4 regions of the Kitasatospora sp. NPDC005751 genome follow, and region 4 is predicted to be linked to each of the others. Evidence: riboswitches for the same ligand, from Rfam matches in the RefSeq annotation. Region 4 holds a riboswitch; each other region holds the start of a gene.
What was found. Region 4 has a riboswitch for cobalamin ahead of metE (5-methyltetrahydropteroyltriglutamate--homocysteine S-methyltransferase). Riboswitches for the same ligand answer to the same signal wherever they lie in the genome.

Region 1 (3,197 bases), on a different contig from region 4:
CCACGGTGGCCCGGGTGCCGGGCAGGATCACCAGGTCGGCGTCGGCCAGCTCCTCGGGCCGGGTGGCCCAGCGGACCAGCACCCCGGGTTCCTGGGCCAGTGCGTCCACGTCGGTGAAGTTGGACAGCCGGGGGAAGCGCACCACGGCCACCCGCAGCACGTCGGCGCCGAGCGGCCCGCGCCCCTCGGCGCGGTCCACCACGGTGGTCAGGTCCAGGGAGTCCTCGGCGTCCAGCCAGAGCCCGGACAGCATCGGCAGGGTGCCCAGCACCGGACGGCCGGTCAGCTCGCGCAGCATCTCCAGCCCGGGCGCCAGCAGCCGCGCGTCGCCGCGGAACTTGTTGACGAACCAGCCCGCCACATGGCGCTGGTCCTGCTCCGACAGCAGCGCCAGCGTCCCGTACATCGCGGCGAACACGCCGCCGCGGTCGATGTCGCCGACCACCACGACCGGCAGGCCGGCGGCGGTGGCCAGGCCCATGTTGGCGATGTCCCGGTCCCGCAGGTTGATCTCGGCGGGCGATCCGGCGCCCTCGCAGACCACCACGTCGTAGCGCCGGCGCAGGTCGGCCAGGCACTCCAGCGCTCGCTCCAGCAGGACGGGCTTGCGGTCGCGGTAGTCCAGCGCGCCGACCTCGGCGACCGCCCGGCCGAGCAGCACCACCTGGCTGCGGCCGTCCGCGCCGGGCTTCAGCAGCACCGGGTTCATCGCCGCCTCGGGCTCCACCCGGGCCGCCTGGGCCTGCATCGCCTGGGCGCGGCCGATCTCGGCACCGTCGGCGGTGACGAAGGAGTTCAGCGACATGTTCTGCGCCTTGAACGGCGCCACGGCGACGCCCTGACGGGCCAGCCAGCGGCAGATGCCCGCGGTGACCACGCTCTTGCCGGCGTCCGAGGTCGTCCCGGCGACCAGCAGTGCGTTGCTCATGCGCTCCCCCTTCTCGTCCCCGCCTTGAGTGCCTGCACGACGGCGTGCCCGGCGACGGTCGTACCCAGTGCGAGCAGTCCCACCCGGCGGGAGAGCCGGCAGGCGCGCTCGATGTCGTCCACCGTCACCGGTCGCAGCTCGCCGCCCAGTACCGGCCGGTGCTCGACCCGGGCGCCGTACCGCAGGGTGCCGCCGAGCCGCACGCCGACGGCGCCGGCGAAGGCCGACTCGGCCTGGCCCGCGTTGGGGCTGGGGTGGGCGGAGCCGTCCCGGCGCCAGACCCGCCAGGCCGTCCGGGGCTCGGGCGCGGCGGCGACGGTCAGCAGCGCGGTCAGCCGCGCGCCCGGCCAGCCCGCCACGTCGTCCAGCCGCGCCGAGGCCCAGCCGAACCGGGCGTGGCGCGGCGAGCGGTGGCCGACCATCGCGTCCAGGGTGTTGACCGCGCGGAACGCCAGCAGCCCGGGCGTGCCCGCGAGGGCGCCCCAGACGAGTGCGTTGACCACGGCGTCGGCGGTGTTCTCGGCGACCGACTCGACCACCGCGCGGGCGATCTGCCCCTCGTCGAGGGCGCTCGGGTCCCGCCCGCACAGGTGCGGCAGCCGCTGCCGCGCCGCCGCGAGGTCGTGCGCGGCGAGCGAGCGTCCGATCGTGCGGGCCTCCCGGGTGAGCGACGTGCCGCCGAGCACCGTCCAGGTCGCGGCGGCGGCCAGCGCGGCCCGCCCGAGCGGCCGGCGGCCCAGGGTGCGGTCGGCCGCCAGCGCGCCGGCCGCGACGGTGCCCACGCAGAGCGCCGTGAAAGCCGTTCCGACGGCGCGGTCGTTCCGCCAGATCCGCCGCTCCAGCCGGCCGGCCGCGCCGCCGAAGACGGCCACCGGGTGGCCGCGGCGCGGGTCGGCGAAGCGGGCGTCGGCGAGGTACCCGGCCGCGGCCCCCAGGGCGAAGGCGGCGGCGCGGGTCAGCGGGCGCACGGTGGACAGCAGAGGGCTCGGAAGGTCGGGGCAGCCTGCATCGCGTGCGTGTCCTCACTCAGGGTCCGCGCCCTGGATCGACGTACCGGGGGCGAGAGTCTCCTGGCTTCCGGGTCGAACGCACCCCCGGGCCCGGCGGCGGCTTCTGACGGCCCGCCGCGATGGGCCCCCTCCGGCGCCGTGGCCGGCGGAGGAGGGACTCCGAGTGTGCTCCCCGGTGACAGTGGCGGGACCGCGCCGGACTCGCACCGGCTTCCTCTGCATGCCTCCGTTTGGCTGAAGGATCCCATCACGCGGCCGAACCGTGCGTCAACCAAGGTCACGGAGGGGTTGGTCACAGCGGAGCCGGGCCGCCCGACGCCGTCGCTACCTCCGATCGGCACCCCCCGCAGGGGCATGACAGCCTGTGCGATCGTCCAGTCGCCCGGAGGGGCCTCCGGGCCCGCTTCGTGTGTTCGGCGGCTGGGGGGCGGCCGGACCGCCCCCTACCGTCGGGCCATGCGACGCAGACAGCCACCCGCCGTGCCCCCGGTGCCCTTCTCGCCCGCGGCCGCCCGCGCGCACCGCGCCGGCCTGGGGCTGACCCCCGAGCAGGTGGTCGAGGGCATGGCCGCGCACGGCGTCCGGCTGCTGCCCTCCCACGTGCTCGGCTGGGAGAGCGGCGAGCTGCGCCCCGCCGAGGACGAGTTCATCGCCCTGGCCCGGGCGCTCTGGTGCCCGCCGGCCCAGCTGATGGGCGTCCGCCCGGCCCGGCTGCGGGACTTCCGGGTCGCCCGGGAGCTCAACCAGGAGAGCGCGGCCCACCGGATCGGCCTCGCACTGGACCGGTACCAGCGGGCCGAGGCGACCGGTCAGTGGGACGGCGACCAGGAGCAGACCCACGCGCTGGCCCAGGTGCTCGGCACGACCCTGCGCGAGCTGGTCGCGGTGACCGGCCGGGCGCAGGAGCTGGACCGGCGGCTGCGGCAGTGCGTGGACGGCCGCTGGCAGGCGCAGCTCCGGCCGATCGGCCGGATCGTGCCGGTTCACGAGGGCGACCTCACCGCCGTGCTGACGGCGCTGCAGAACGAGTACCAGGTCACCTCCCACTGGGGCGCCGGCAGCTGGGGCTCCCCGGCCCCGGCGGCGGACACCCGCGCGGCGGCCCGGCCGCTCGGCGAGCGGTTCTGGGAGCTGCTGGAGCTCCTGGAGACCGAGATCCCGGTCTGACGGGCCGCTACCGCGCCGCCCCCGCGCGGCGCCTCCCCCTCCCTGCCCTCTCCCTCCCTGCCCTCTCCCTCTGCCGCTTCCCGCGCCGCCGT
Region 2 (3,197 bases), on a different contig from region 4:
GAGTACGACCGGCTGCTGAAGCCGCTGATCTCCGGCGAGAAGCTGGCCTGCTTCGCCATCGTGGAACCGCCCGCGGGCAGCGACGCCGGGACCTACACCACCACGGTCCGGCCGGCCGGAGCCCCCGGCGAGGGGTTCGTCATCAACGGCGAGAAGGCCAAGATCACCAATGCGCCGGACGCGGACGTGGCCGTCACACTCGCCCGCCGGCAGAAGGCCCCCGGCGACGAGGGCCACGACTGGTGCCTCGCCTTCGTGGACCTGAACCAGCCCGGCGTCCGCCGCTACGAGACGCCGCGGATGGGCCTGCGCGGCATGCCGTGGGGCGGCATCGTCTTCACCGAGGCCACCGTCTCCGAGGCCGACGTGGTGCCCGTGCCGTTCGGCGAACTGGCCGGTGAGCTGGCCGAACTGATGGCCTGGGGCTGGCTGCTGATCTCCGTCTCGGCCATCGCCATCGCCGAGTCCGCGCTGGACGCCTCGGTCCGGTATGCGGGTGAGCGGGTCTCCTTCGGGCGGCCCCTGGCGCACATGGAGGGCGTGCAGACCCAGCTCGCCGAGTCCCGGGCCCAGATCGACGCCGCCCGGGTGCTGGCCCGCCGGGCGGTGACCGAGCTCGCCGCCGGCCGGTCGGCCCGGGAGGCGATCGCCATGCTCAAGATCTACGCCACCGAGATGGCCGTCGAGGTCGCCGCCCGCGCCGTGCAGATCCACGGCGCGGCCGGCGTCACCCGGGGCCACGAGGTGGAGCGCCTCTACCGAGACGCCCAGATGAACGTCATCGGCGGGTTCACCTCCAACCGGCTGCGGGAGACGGTCGCCGAGAGCCTGGGCCTGGGCCCGGCGGTCTACCGGCCGTTCGACTGGGTGGCACCGGCCGGTCTCGGTACCGATCCGGCGGGCTTCGACGGCCTCACCCGGCCCGCCGGGGCCGTTCCCGCGTAGCTCCGCGGTCCGGCACCACCCGGGGGTTCTTCCGGCCCGCCGCAGGCCGGGCCGGAAGAACCCCCGGATACCGGGACCGGCCGGCCGGCCAGCCGGCCGGTCGAATTCCCGGCGGACCGGAATTCGTCACGGCGAATTCATCTCCGGCAACACCACGGGTACGTTCCTCCGGCGTAGTGCCGGGAATCCGTGAGGGGAATCCGTGACGGAAATCCGTGGCTCGAACCGGTGGCGGGAATCCGGGCCGACCCGCCGGGCGGCTTCCCGGCACTCCCGGGCATTTCCCGGGGCCGACCGGCCGGGGCCATTCGCGAGGCGGCCCCGGCCGGTCGGCCGGTATTCACCGACGGGTCTGCTCGCCCCCTCCCGGAGGGTCGTGATGATGGCCGAGAAGTCCAGCCCCGCTCCCTCAGCGGCGGCGAAGTCCGCGTGCAACTCCGCTGCCCTCAGGCCGAGTTCCACCGGCAGGCCGGCGGCCTTGACCGCTCCGGCGGCCAGTTCGAAGTCCTTGGCCATCAACGCGGCGGCGAAGCCGGCCCGGTCGTCATGGTTGGCGGGGCCGGCCGGCACCGGGCCGGAGACGGGCCAGTTGCCGGTCAGCGCCCAGCACTGGCCGGAGGCGGCCGAGGCGACGTCGAACAGCGCCTGGTGGCTGAGCCCGAGCTCTCCCCCAGCACGAACGCCTCGCTGACCGCGATCATCGAGATCCCGAGGATCACGCTGTTGCAGATCTTCGCGGCCTGCCCGGCGCCCGCGGGGCCGCAGTGCACGACCTTGGCCCATCGCCGCCGGCACCGGTCCGGCGGCGGCGAGGTCCGCCGCCGCGGCGCCCACCATGAAGGTGAGGCTCCCGGCGGTCGCGCCGGGCACGCAGCCGGAGACCGGCGCGTCGATCGCGACGAAACCGGCCGTCTCCGCCACGGATCATCACAAGCCTGCTCCCGGATCACTGCGCGCCGCCCGGTCTTCCCGGCTGGGTGCCAGTGACTGGTACTGCGACGACGCACTCTCCGGTCACAGTGGCGGGACCGTGCCGGATTCACACCGGCTTCGCTGCACTGCGGGCCTTGTTCACGACCATTTAGTCGGGCGCCCTAGTGCTTGATTCCTCAAGTCATGGGTATAGATGCTGTGTTGGTTGAGTTGGTGGGTTGATCGGGGGTGGGGTGTGCCGGGGTTGTTGCAGGCCCGGGCCGCTGTGGGGGCGGACGAGGAGAGGGCGATCGTCAGGTTGGCCAGGGCGCGGAAGGCGCCGGCGGATCTGGTGATGCGGGCGCGGATCATCGAGCTGAGCTGGAACGGCCTGCGGGTGGCGGCGATCGCCGCAGAGCTGGGCTGCCACGCGAAGACGGTCCGCTGGTGGCTCCACCGGTTCAACGATCTCGGCCTGGAGGGGATGGAGGACCGGCCGATCACCGGCCGGCCCCGGCGGCTGACCGAGGCCGAGCGGTCTCGGATCATCGCCCTGGTCAAGCAGGTGCCGCCCGGACGGCCGACCAGGCAGGCGGACGGGGAACTCGCCCCCGCCGACGAGGCCGGCCCGCCGCAGTGGACGCTGGACGCGCTGGCCGAGCAGGCCCGGCGACTGGGGATCGAGGTCAAACGCTCCCAGGTCCGCCGGATCCTGCTCGCCGAGGGCGCGCGTGGCGCCGTACCCGTTCGTGGACCCGGTCGAAGGACCGGGACTTCGAGGGAAAAGGACGCGGATCATCGGTCTCTACACCTGCCCGCCCGACGGTGCGACGGTCGTCTGCGCCGACGAGCTCGGACCGGTGATCCCACGCACGTTCCCGCCGGCGCCGGGCTGGTCACCGGACGGGCACCGCATCAAGAACGAGATCGACTACTCCCGCGGCCCGGAGAAGACCTGGGTCTACGGGGGCCTTCGCGTCCGGGACGGGCAGCAGATCACGATGACCGCCTCCTCCCGCAACAGCGTCTTCTACCAGCAGTTCCTCCAGCTGGTCGAGGACGCCAACCCCACAGGCGACATCTATGTGGTGACCGACAACCTGTCATCCCACAACAGCGTCTCCACCCGGGCCTGGCTCGAGAGCCACCCGCGCATCAAGCACGTCTTCATACCCGTCGGCGCGTGCTGGCTCAACCTCCAGGAAGCCTGGTGGCGCATCTTCCGCAAGGCAGCCCTCGCCGGCCACTCCTTCGCCGACCCCGACGAGATCACCCAGGCCACCCGAATCGCAACCGCCCAGCTCAACGCCCGCGCCCGACCCTGGATCTGGGGCCGACCC
Region 3 (3,197 bases), on a different contig from region 4:
ACCCGCAGCTGGCCACCGACATCCAGGACGTCCTCGCCCGGCTGACGCCGGAGCACCGCGCCGTGCTGGTGCTGCGCGACCTGGAGGGGCTCGACGAGCGGTCCACCGCAGAACTGCTGGGCGTGGCACCCGGCACCGTGAAGTCCCGGCTCTCCCGGGCCCGGCTCGGCTTTCGAAGGGCGTGGCAGCAGTGAGCGCACCGACCCCCTGGCCGACGGCGGCCTTCGACCCGGTCCGCCGGCTGCATGTGATCGCCGCCGTCACCCCCGGCGCCGCCGTCCGGGAGGCGCTGATCGACGCGCCGTTCGAGCGGGTCTGGGCGGCCGCGGCCGACCTGGAGGAGGGGCTCCCGCGCTGGCTGCCGGACATCCGGTCGGTCCGCGTGGCCGGGAGACCGGCGGACGGTCGCACCGAGGCGCTGGTGACCGGCCACACCCGGCTGCGGGCCCGTTTCGACGTCGAGCTGACGCCCGGGTGGTGCCTGATGCGCAGCCGCTTCCTGCTGGGCGGGATGGCGGCTCGCGCCGAGGCCGGAGGCACCCGCTTCGCCTTCCTCGGCGCGTTCCGGCTCCCCGGCGCGGGTCTGCTCGACCGGGCCCTGCGGCCCGCGACGGACCCGCTGGCCCGGCGCTCGCTGGAGCGCTTCGAACGGCTGGTGCGAGAGGGGTGAGGCGGGCCCCGGGCGCGACGGCCCGGGGCGCCGGGTCGGTGTTCCGCGGGCGCAGCCGGTCAGCCGGCCGCGGCGGCCCGGGGTGCGGAGGGCTCGCCGCCGGTGGCGTCGCTCCCGGTGGCGGGCTCGCCGTGCTCGTGGTGGTCCGCGGCGGCGCACTCGTCGAGGAGGGGGCGCAGGGCCTCGTCCACGAGCCGGTAGCGCACCACGCGGCCGTCCTTGTCGCCGGTGACCACACCCGCGGTGCGCAGCAGCCGCAGCGCCTGCGAGACGGCCGGGTCGCGCATGCCGGTGGCGACCGCCAGGTCGGTGACGGCGAGCGGCCCGGCCCGGTGCAGGGCGAGCAGCAGGGCGAGCCGCCCCGGGTCGGCGAGCAGCGAGAACCGCTCGGCCCAGGACCGGACGTGCCCGGGGTCGCCGATCGCGGCGATGGCCTCGCAGACCCGGTGCCCGTCGATGGTGCGGTGGCCCGCGCGGTCGGCCGGTACGAGATGCATGCGGACATTGTTGCAGCCCGTGGCTGTGATCCTGGACACCTGCGCAGGTGCGCAGCCTTGCAAGGGTGAGGTGCGGCCCCCTACGGTGTTGCCCGCCGTGGTGTTCGGGAAGACCGGTGACGGACCCTCAGGGTCCGGAGTCCGGAGCGGCCCTCGCCACTGTGATCGGGGGAGTCGTCCGTATCCACGACGCCACTGGGCGCCTCGCGCGCCTGGGAAGGCGGATCCGGAAGCCCCGTCAGCCAGGAGACCGGCCACGGCATCTCACGAACGTCTTTCCACGAGGTGCTGGAGCGTGATCCGAAGATGACCCTGCCCGAAACCGCCGCTGTTCCCGCGGCGTCCTCCGCCCTGCCGAGCTTCCGCTGGCGGCGCGAGGACACCCTCCGCACGGCCGGGTTGATGGGGGTGATCCTGGCCATGCACGTGGTGGCCTTCGGGACGCTGATCTTCCTGGTCGCCCCCGAGAAGTACGAGGTCGGTACCCAGGTCTTCGGGGTGGGCCTGGGCATCACCGCCTACACCCTCGGCATGCGGCACGCCTTCGACGCCGACCACATCGCGGTGATCGACAACACCACCCGCAAGCTCATGGCGGACGGCAAGCGGCCCGTCTCGGTGGGCTTCTGGTTCGCGCTCGGCCACTCCTCGATGGTGGTCCTGATGGCCGCCCTGGTGGCGGGCGGCGCCCAGCTGGCCAGCACGCTGATGGACGACGAGTCCACCACGCACCAGTGGCTCGGTGTGGTCGGCACTTCCGCGTCCGGTGTCTTCCTCTACCTGATCGGCGCGCTCAACCTGGCGGCGCTGTTCGGCATCCTCAAGGTGTTCCGGTCGATGAGGGCCGGTCGGTTCGACGAGGCGGAGCTGGAGGAGCACCTCAACTCGCGCGGTCTGATGGCCCGGGTGCTGAACCGGGCGACCCGCTCGATCACGCGGCCCGGCCAGATGTTCCCGGTCGGCATGGTGCTCGGCCTCGGCTTCGACACCGCGACCGAGGTGACCCTGATGGTGATGGCCGGCTCCGGCGCGGCCGCCGGGCTGCCCTGGTACGCGATCGTCTGCCTGCCGCTGCTGTTCGCGTCCGGGATGAGCCTGTTCGACACGCTGGACGGGACGTTCATGAACTTCGCGTACCAGTGGGCGTTCTCCAACCCGGTGCGCAAGGTGTACTACAACCTGACCATCACCGGGCTGTCGATCGCGGTGGCGTTCATCATCGGCACCATCGAGCTGGTCGCCGTGCTGCACGAGAAGCTGGACCTCACCGACCCGGTCAGCGGCTGGATCGCGGACATCTCGCTGGACAACGTCGGCTACGCGATCGTCGGGCTGTTCGTGGTGGTCTGGGGGGCGGCGATCGCCTACTGGCGCCTCGCCGGCGTGGAACAGCGCTGGAGCCCGAAGCCGGTGGTACCGGCCGGCGGGGTGCCCGCCCAGGGGGCGGCGGCCGACGAGGCCGCCGGGGTCACCAAGTAGTCGGCCCCGACGGCCCGCGGCACCGCGGTGTCACGAGGCGGCGCCCACCCGGTCCGTTCGGGTGGGCGCCGCCTCGCCGTGGTCCGCGGGCCCGGCCGGGCCCACGGGGGAGGTCAGCGCTCCTCGCGGAAGTCGACGTGCCGGCGCGCGACCGGGTCGTACTTGCGCAGCACCAGCCGGTCGGCGTCGGTGCGGCGGTTCTTGCGGGTCACATAGGTGAAGCCGGTCTCGGCCGTGGACCTGAGCTTGACGACGGGGCGCAGTTCGCTGCGGGCCATGGTTCTCCTCCTCCGAGGGGTGGGCGGTCGGGAAACGGCTTCCGCCGAAATGGAAGTCGTTTTCAAGGGGTCCAACACGGCCTCCGCCCCGCCCATTCCCCGGCGGGCGGTGGAGGCGCTGGTCGGCCGTGCGACCGCGTACGCGCCGGGGCTCGTCGGGCGGCGCGCGCTCCCGCCGGCGGCTCCGGTCGTCCGGTCCGCCGCCCGCGCCGTCCGTTCGGGTGCGCGGCCGGTCGACCGGCCTCGGGGCCCGGGCGCCGGTGCGGCGCCGGG
Region 4 (3,197 bases):
GGGCCGCCGACTGGGTCCTGACCCGCGAACGCCGTACGGAGTGGGCCGTCGAGCGCGAGGGCGCCGGCGGGGCAGCCGGGGCGCCCGGGGTGGCCGGCGAGCGGTCCGAGGACGTGGCCGACCGGGACGACGGCGGGGCCCCGGCCGGTTCGTAGCCGTCCCGCCTCACCAGGTGAAACGGGCGCCGCGCGCTACTGATCGGTCACCCCGGCCGCCCCGGTCACCCCGGCCGCCTCGGCGACGGGGCCGGCCTGCTCCGGGCCGAGACGTGGCGCCGCTTCAGTCCGGTCGCGAGGATCTGCGTCGGCGCGGTCACCGTCGCCGGCCTCCGGCTCGGCCGGAAGCCGTCAGCTCCCGGAGCGGCGGAGGAGGTAGGTGTCCATGATCCAGCCCTTGCGTTCGCGGGCCTCGTCGCGGAGCGCGCGGATCCGGGGGGCGGTTTCGGCGAGGGGGCCGGCGACGAGGATCTCGTCCGGTGTGCCCAGGTAGGCGCCGTAGAAGATCTCCAGCCCCTCGGGGTCGATCCCGGTGAACGCGGCCCGCCCGTCCAGCATCACCACCACGTCGTCCACCTGCTCGGGGAAGCCCTCGGCGAGACGGCGGCCGGTGGTGATCTGCAGCGGGCGGCCGACCCGGGTCAGGGTGGTGCGGTGCCGGGCGGCGAGCGCCGAGACGCTGCTGATGCCCGGGACCACCTCGTACCCGAAGGTGGCGCCGCCGCGGGCCAGGACCTCGTCGATCACGGCGATGACGCTGTCGTAGAGGCTCGGGTCGCCCCAGACCAGGAACGCGCCGGTCTCCTCCGGGCCGAGGTGTTCGGCGACCAGCCGCTCGACCAGGTCGGCCCGGCGGGTGCGCCAGTCGTCCACGGCCGCGGTGTACGCCGGGGTGGCGCGGTCCCGCTCGGCGTCCGCGACCTCGATGACGCGGTGGCCCGGGCGGCCGTGCTCGGTCAGCAGCTGCCGGCGCAGCCGGATGAGGTCCTGCCGTTCCTCGTTCTTGTCGAGGATGAAGAAGACGTCGGTGCGGGCGAGGGCCTTGACCGCCTGCAGGGTGAGGTGGTCGGGATCGCCCGCCCCGATGCCGATGAGGAAGATGTGCCGCATGACAGTGATTGTGCCGTGCGGCTGCCCGTCCGCCGGGCGCGGCCGGTCCCGGGCGAACCGCCGGGTGGGCCGCGGAGGACCGGCCCGGCGGCGCTGTGACGTCATGCACGCGCCGTCGACCCGGCCTCTCGGGGGTCGGCGGTGAGCCCGAGTACCCGGCGGCGGAGAGGCGTCCACTCCTCCCGTCGTGGTCCGCGGGACTGCTCGGGTTGCCGGGGTGCTCGGGCGGTGCGGACCGCCGGAGCCGTCCCACGCCGCCATCCGCGATCCGGACAATCACTGACGCGCCGTCGGTGATGGGCCTAGGGTGGGTGGTGCAGTCGGTTCGCCGTGTCCTCCAGCCACGGCGTCGCAAGAGGGAACCCGGTGGGAATCCGGGACTGCCCCGCAGCGGTGAGTGGGAACGACCGCCGTCACATGCACTGGGCCCAGCCGGGCCCGGGAAGCGACGGCCAGTAGGTGTCCGGCCTGGGAGCCAGGCGGACGTGCCCGCGAGTCCGAAGACCTGCCACTGCCCGCGTGCACCCCGCACGCGGTGATCTCGGTGACCTCGAGGGCGGGTCGGCGGAGCGGGCGGGCCCACCCCGGTGCCGTGCCCCCACTGCCGTACCTCCACGCCGTCGTGCTCTCCCGGGATCGCAGCGCGACTCGCGAAGGAGAGTTCCGTGTCACCGAGTTCCACCACCCCGCAGGCCACCGTGTACGGCTACCCGAGGCAGGGCGCCGACCGGGAGCTGAAGAAGGCCGTCGAGGGGTACTGGGCGGGCCGCGTCGACGCCGCCGCCCTGCACGCCACCGCCGCCATCCTGCGCCGCGCCAACTGGCGGCAGCTGGCGGACGCGGGCATCGCCGAAATCCCCACCGGCGACTTCTCGCTCTACGACCACGTCCTGGACACCACGGTCGCGGTCGGCGCGATCCCGGCCCGCCACCGCGCCGCCGTCGACACCGACCCGCTGGACGGCTACTTCGCCATGGCGCGCGGCACCCAGGATGTCGCACCGCTGGAGATGACCAAGTGGTTCGACACCAACTACCACTACCTCGTACCGGAGTTGGGTCCGGACACGGTCTTCGCCGCGAACTCCGCCAAGCCGGTCTCCGAACTGCGTGAGGCGCTCGGCCTCGGCCACCGCCCCCGGCCCGTGCTGGTCGGACCGCTGACCTACCTGCTGCTCGCCAAGCCCGCCCCCGGCGTGGCCGCCGACTTCCGGCCGGTCACCCTGCTGGACCGGCTGCTGCCCGTCTACGCGGAACTCCTCGCCGACCTGCGGGCCGCCGGCGCCGACTGGGTCCAGCTGGACGAGCCCGCGCTCGTCCAGGACCGCACCCCGGCCGAACTGAACGCCGCCACCCGCGTCTACCGCGAGCTCGGTGCGCTCACCGACCGCCCGCAACTGCTGGTCACCAGCTACTTCGACCGGCTCGGCGAGGCCCTGCCCGTCCTGGCCAAGGCCCCGATCGAGGGCATCGGCCTGGACTTCACCGGCCCCGGCGCCGCCAACCTCGACGACCTCGCCGCCGTCGGCGGAGTGCCCGGCAAGCGCCTGGTCGCGGGCGTGGTGGACGGCCGCAACATCTGGATCAACAACCTGGAGAAGTCCCTCGCCACCCTCGGCACGCTGCTCGGTCTGGCGGACCGGGTCGACGTCGCACCGTCCTGCTCGCTGCTGCACGTCCCGCTCGACGCCGACCTCGAGCGCGACCTCGACCCGCAGGTCGCCCGCTGGCTCGCCTTCGCCCGTCAGAAGACCACCGAGGTCGCCACCCTGGCCCGCGGCCTGGCCCACGGCACCGACACCATCGCGGCCCAACTGGCCGCCAACCGGGCCGACCTGGCCTCCCGTGCCGGCTCGGCGCTGACCCGCGACCCGGCCGTCCGGGCCCGGGTCGCCGCCACCGCCCCCGAGGACGCCCGCCGCGCCCCGGCCTACCCCGAGCGCGCCGAGGCGCAGCGGGCCCGGCTCGGCCTGCCGCTGCTGCCGACCACCACCATCGGCTCCTTCCCGCAGACCACCGACCTGCGCACCGCCCGCGCCGACCTGCGCGCCGGCCGCATCGACGACGGCACCTACCGGGACCGGATGCGGG

Region 1: it holds a riboswitch for cobalamin, as region 4 does, so the genes downstream of both, ABZ497_RS11190 (cobalamin biosynthesis protein) here and metE (5-methyltetrahydropteroyltriglutamate--homocysteine S-methyltransferase) in region 4, are expected to answer to the same signal.
Region 2: it holds a riboswitch for cobalamin, as region 4 does, so the genes downstream of both, ABZ497_RS34885 (NAD-binding protein) here and metE (5-methyltetrahydropteroyltriglutamate--homocysteine S-methyltransferase) in region 4, are expected to answer to the same signal.
Region 3: it holds a riboswitch for cobalamin, as region 4 does, so the genes downstream of both, ABZ497_RS29870 (HoxN/HupN/NixA family nickel/cobalt transporter) here and metE (5-methyltetrahydropteroyltriglutamate--homocysteine S-methyltransferase) in region 4, are expected to answer to the same signal.

The regions. Positions count from the first base shown of each region.
Region 1 is NZ_JBEXYC010000008.1:79,749-82,945, reverse strand. It holds gene ABZ497_RS11195 (cobyric acid synthase) at 1-928, opposite strand, end outside; gene ABZ497_RS11190 (cobalamin biosynthesis protein) at 925-1,896, opposite strand; cobalamin riboswitch at 1,990-2,182, opposite strand; gene ABZ497_RS11185 (transcriptional regulator) at 2,395-3,105, shown strand.
Region 2 is NZ_JBEXYC010000089.1:13,681-16,877, forward strand. It holds gene ABZ497_RS34880 (acyl-CoA dehydrogenase family protein) at 1-945, shown strand, start outside; partial or broken gene ABZ497_RS34885 (NAD-binding protein) at 1,309-1,854, opposite strand; cobalamin riboswitch at 1,878-2,000, opposite strand; partial or broken gene ABZ497_RS34890 (helix-turn-helix domain-containing protein) at 2,213-2,512, shown strand; gene ABZ497_RS34895 (IS630 family transposase) at 2,655-3,197, shown strand, end outside.
Region 3 is NZ_JBEXYC010000052.1:35,773-38,969, reverse strand. It holds gene ABZ497_RS29885 (RNA polymerase sigma factor) at 1-194, shown strand, start outside; gene ABZ497_RS29880 (SRPBCC family protein) at 191-670, shown strand; partial or broken gene ABZ497_RS29875 (metalloregulator ArsR/SmtB family transcription factor) at 829-1,167, opposite strand; cobalamin riboswitch at 1,249-1,441, shown strand; gene ABZ497_RS29870 (HoxN/HupN/NixA family nickel/cobalt transporter) at 1,474-2,646, shown strand; gene rpmG (50S ribosomal protein L33) at 2,760-2,924, opposite strand.
Region 4 is NZ_JBEXYC010000072.1:4,765-7,961, forward strand. It holds gene ABZ497_RS33170 (MarR family winged helix-turn-helix transcriptional regulator) at 1-155, shown strand, start outside; gene cobF (precorrin-6A synthase (deacetylating)) at 348-1,106, opposite strand; cobalamin riboswitch at 1,411-1,634, shown strand; gene metE (5-methyltetrahydropteroyltriglutamate--homocysteine S-methyltransferase) at 1,772-3,197, shown strand, end outside.